Regions from separate parts of the Faecousia intestinalis genome, predicted to be linked through region 2. Evidence: a T-box and tRNA genes for the amino acid it is inferred to sense, from the RefSeq annotation. Region 2 holds a T-box; the other holds one or more tRNA genes.
The links. A T-box is a leader RNA that pairs with one kind of tRNA and senses whether it is charged. The one in region 2 lies ahead of tyrS (tyrosine--tRNA ligase), so its partner is inferred to be a tRNA-Tyr.
Positions count from the first base shown of each region.

Region 1: it encodes a tRNA-Tyr, which carries the amino acid that the T-box ahead of tyrS (tyrosine--tRNA ligase) is inferred to sense. The anticodon was not compared.

Region 1 is NZ_JBBMFF010000225.1:7,564-9,949, forward strand. Features, by position in the region: gene WMO66_RS08820 (hypothetical protein) at 67-201, opposite strand; gene WMO66_RS08825 (helix-turn-helix domain-containing protein) at 371-586, shown strand; gene WMO66_RS08830 (helix-turn-helix domain-containing protein) at 631-885, opposite strand; tRNA gene WMO66_RS08835 (tRNA-Tyr) at 1,143-1,227, opposite strand; tRNA gene WMO66_RS08840 (tRNA-Thr) at 1,258-1,333, opposite strand; gene WMO66_RS08845 (RsmB/NOP family class I SAM-dependent RNA methyltransferase) at 1,509-2,386, shown strand, end outside.
Region 2 is NZ_JBBMFF010000179.1:651-3,036, forward strand. Features, by position in the region: gene tyrS (tyrosine--tRNA ligase) at 1-1,097, opposite strand, end outside; T-box leader at 1,143-1,377, opposite strand; gene recN (DNA repair protein RecN) at 1,411-2,386, opposite strand, start outside.

The DNA of each region.
Region 1 (2,386 bases), on a different contig from region 2:
TATTTTCACACTCGGTGCTTTATACTGAGGGGGAGGGGAGCTTTCCCGCTCCCCCTCGCGCCGGGGTTAGGTCTCTTGGCGTTCGCCCTGCTGGGGCTTGCTGTTAGGTTTGATGGTGATTGTAATCCGGTCGGCTAAATCGGGGTTATCAGCCAGCAACCTCAGAAGCTCTTGCAGGGCTTCTTTTTTTGCTTTGTCCATCGGCCTGTCCTCCTTTCCGGAGAGGTTTGTTCCTCTCCCTTACAAGAACTATATTACACTAATTCGTGTCATTTGTCAACAGTTATTTTACATTTTTTCGTGGAAATCGTAAAAAAGTTTTTGACAAGCGACACATTTTAGTGTATAGTACGAGTGAGGAGGTGAGAGTATGGGGCTCTCTGTTGCTGAAAAGATTCGCCTGATCATGAAAAGGCAGAAAATAACGATGGGCGATCTGGCTGAGGCGTCAGGGCAGACGCGGCAAAACCTGTCCAACAAAATGACGCGCGGGAACTTTACGGAAAAAGACATCACGGAGTTGGCGGCTGCGCTCGGCTGCACAGTCGAAATCCGTTTTGTCACACAGGACGGCGAGGAGATATAAGAAAAGGCCCCGGGCGAATGAACGCCCGAGGCCTCGGAGCAGGCTTAACGCTTGCTATGTATATCCGCGCCGGTGCGCGTCTTGACTCTGGTCTCCTTGTTTTCCTCTCGGATCATCAGGTCTGACAGCTCACACCCCAGCGCCTCACAAATAAGATCCAGATGCTCCAGGTTTACCCTTTCTGCGATCTCATGGTACAGGTCATTGATCGTCGAAGGTCGAATGCCTGTTGCCCTTGCAAGGTCAGCTTGTGACCACCTCCGCTCGCCAAGGCGGGTGGACAGTAAAATCCTAATCATAGCCATGCTCCTTTACGGTAGATTCTAACAACGATTTTAGAATCTCGCTGGATTTTGGTAGATTATAACGAAATCCGTTATGGCTATGAGAGAACACAAAGAGGCTACCACACAGGAAATTCCCTGTGTAGTAGCCTCTTTCTTTATTTCTTGGCATAGGCAAGTGGAAACACCAGGACAAATATCCCGCCGGTCATATAGACCGTTGGGGCAGAGCAAAAGCCAGGCGAACCGGCTTGGTTCGTCTGGCTCTGCTTTGGTGGGGGAAGGTGGATTCGAACCACCGAAAGCACTGCTAACAGATTTACAGTCTGCCCCCTTTGGCCACTCGGGAATTCCCCCAAATATGAACTTGTCCGTTTGAAAACACTGTGGAGCCGGTAGACGGATTCGAACCCCCGACCTGCTGATTACAAATCAGCTGCTCTACCGGCTGAGCTATACCGGCGTCTCAAACAAGCATGGTTATTATAGCGAGTTCGCGCCGTTTTGTCAACCACTTTTTTGAGATATTTCGATTTATTTTTCTGTCTGGCCGCCGCAGGTCCCCCCGACGCTTGCGTTTTGGCCCGATCCATGCTATGATACCCCCGATCTGAAACCGTGCAAGGAGTTGGTCTGTCATGCTGCCGCAGGGCTTCCCGGAACGAATGCTGCACCTGCTCGGCGAAGCGGAATTCGCCGAATTTCTCGCCTCCTATGAGCGCCCGCGGAGCGCCGGGCTGCGTCTGAATCCGCGCAAGCCCCTGCCGGATGGCGCTTCTCTCCCGTTCTGCGAGGCACAGGTCCCGTGGGAGCCGAACGGCTATTACGTCTGCGAAGGCAGCCGCCCTGGCCTGCACCCGTGGCACGACGCAGGCGCATACTATCTGCAGGAGCCGAGTGCCATGGCCCCGGCGCACCTGCTGGACGCGCAGCCCGGTGAGCGGGTGCTCGACCTCTGCGCCGCGCCCGGCGGCAAGACAACGCAGCTGGCCGCCGCCATGCAGGGCCGTGGCCTGCTCGTTTGCAATGAGATCCATCCGCGCCGCGCGCAGGTGCTCGCCTCGAACGTCGAACGGCTCGGCATTCCGAACGCGCTCGTGCTCAGCGAGCATCCTGCAAAGCTGGCCCAGCGCTTCCCCGGCTATTTTGACCGCATCCTTGTCGACGCCCCCTGCTCCGGCGAGGGCATGTTCCGGAAGGAGGAGGCCGCCGTAACGGACTGGAGCGAGGCGACCGTGGCCATGTGCGCCGCGCGGCAGCAGGAGATCCTCGCCTCCGCAGCCGAAATGCTGGCCCCCGGCGGGCGGCTCGTCTATTCCACCTGCACCTTCTCGCCCGAGGAAAACGAGGGCGTCATCTCCGCCTTTCTGCATGCGCATCCGGCGTTTTCCGTCGAGCCGGTCGAGGCTCCCTGGTTCTCTCCGGCGCGGCCGGACTGGATCAGCGATCCCGCGCCCGGTCTGGAGCACGCCTTCCGCCTCTGGCCGCACCGTCTGCGCGGCGAGGGCCACTTTGC
Region 2 (2,386 bases):
TGCTGGACGAGACGGCGCGCCTCGGACTTCGTGGGCGCGAGCTTGCAGGCGAGCATCAGGTCCAGAATGCCGATCCTGCCATCCGTGAGCTGGCTCTCCGTCAGCTCCGTTGTCGGCATATTGGCATCGTTCGCGCCGCTGAGGAACAGAGCCTTCGCCGCATCACGGGCCTTATTGGCCTCTTCCTCGCCGTGGACGAGCTTCGTCAGCTCATAGGCGAGAATTTCCTTGGCCTTGTTGAGCTGGCTGCCTTCCCAGCCCTCCATGGCGTTGATCTCCTCGAGCGGGAGGAAGGTCAGCATGCGCAGGCACTTCATGACGTCGGCATCGTCGATATTGCGCCAGTACTGGAAAAAGTCGAAAGGCGTCGTCTTGTTCGGATCGAGCCAGACTGCGCCCTTGGCTGTCTTGCCCATCTTCTTGCCCTCGGAGTTGAGCAGCAGCGTGATGGTCATGGCGTGGGCGTCCTTGCCGAGCTTGCGGCGGATGAGCTCCGTGCCACCAAGCATGTTGCTCCACTGATCGTTGCCGCCGAATTCCATGTTGCAGCCGTAGTGCTGGAACATGTAGTAGAAGTCGTAGCTCTGCATGATCATATAGTTGAATTCGAGGAAGCTCAGGCCCTTCTCCATGCGCTGCTTGTAGCACTCGGCGCGCAGCATGTTGTTGACAGAGAAGCAGGCGCCGACCTCGCGCAGCAGCTCGATATAGTTCAGCGGCTTCAGCCAGGCAGAGTTGCGCAGCATGATCGCCTTGCCATCGGAGAAGTCGATGAATTTCTCCATCTGGCGCTTGAAGCACTCCGCATTATACGCAATGGTCTCCTCAGTGAGCATTTGGCGCATGTCGGTGCGGCCCGACGGGTCGCCGATCATCGTCGTGCCGTCGCCGATGAGGGCGATGGGCTTATTGCCCGCCATCTGCAGGCGCTTCATCAGGCACAGGGCCATGAAATGGCCGACATGCAGGGAGTCTGCCGTGCAGTCAAAGCCGATATAGAACGTGGCCTTGCCGTTGTCGATCATTTCGCGGATCGCTTCTTCATTCGTCACCTGCGCGATCAAGCCGCGGGCGACCAGTTCGTCATAAAGTTTCATAAGTTCCTCCTGTTTTTGTCATAAAAAACGCCCTCTGTCCAATGGACAGAGGGCGTAAAACTACGCGGTACCACCTCGTCATTCCCGGCACTTCGCAGCGGCGGGCTCGGGGAGTGCAGCCACACTCCTGCGCGATATCGGGCGCACCCGTCCGGCCCTACTGCAGGTTCAGGCCGGCCGCTCCGGAAGGTATTTCGCCCCGCTTCCCTGCCGCCTTACACCGACCGGCGGCTCTCTGCGCGTGGAGCACGGGGGTACTTCATTCCATCACAGCGTTTTTCTATTGGTATCCTAACAGAAAACCGGTGCTTTGTCAAGTCCGACTTTCCAACATTTCCGCCGCGCTCTGCAGCGTGGTCGGCGTGATGCTCGCGCCGCCGATGATGCGGGCCAGCTCGGCCTTGCGCCCCTCAAAGTCGAGCGGCGTCACGCTCGTGAACGTGCGGCCGTCGTGCTCTGCCTTGGCGATGCGGAAATGCGTGTCCGCCAGCGCAGCGATCTGCGGCAGATGCGTTACGCACAGGATCTGCTTCGTGCGGGACAGGGCGCGGAGCTTTTCCGCCACACGCTGAGCGGCCCGGCCGGAGACACCGGTGTCGACCTCGTCGAAGATCAGCGTCGGCACATGGTCTCTCTCGGCCAGCACGTTTTTCAGCGCCAGCATGATGCGCGCCAGCTCGCCGCCCGAGGCGACCTTGCTCAACGGCTTGAGCGCTTCGCCGAGGTTGGCGGACATGTAGAACGAAACGGCGTCCATGCCGTCCTGTGTCAGGTCTGTCTCGGTGAAGCGGCAGGCAAACTGCACCTTCTTCATATCCAGCTGGGACAGCTCGTCCAGCACGCGCGCCGTCAGGGCCTCTGAGGCCGCTTTCCGGCATTCGCGCAGCCGGAGCGCCGTTTCCTTTGCCTGCTTTTCCGCCGCGGCGACCTGCTTTTCCAGCTGCTGCAGGCGCTCGTCGGAGAATTCGATCTCCTCCAGCTCCGCATTCGCCCTGGCAAGGTAGTCCAGAATGGCCGCGCAGTCCGCGCCGTATTTCCGGCGCAGGCGGTGCAGCAGGTCGAGGCGCTCCTCAAGCTGCTCCAGCTCGTCTGCGGAGTACGACAGGCGGTACAGACGGTCACGGAGCTGCTCTGCGGCGTCCTGCGCCTGATACATCAGGTCTGCGATCGTATCGTGCAGCGGCTGCAGCGATTCATCAAAGCGCGCGCTGTGCGCCAGATCGCGCTCCGCCTGCGTCAGGAGAGCCGCCGCGCCCTGCGCCTCGTCCCCGCCGTCCAGACAGGCGGCA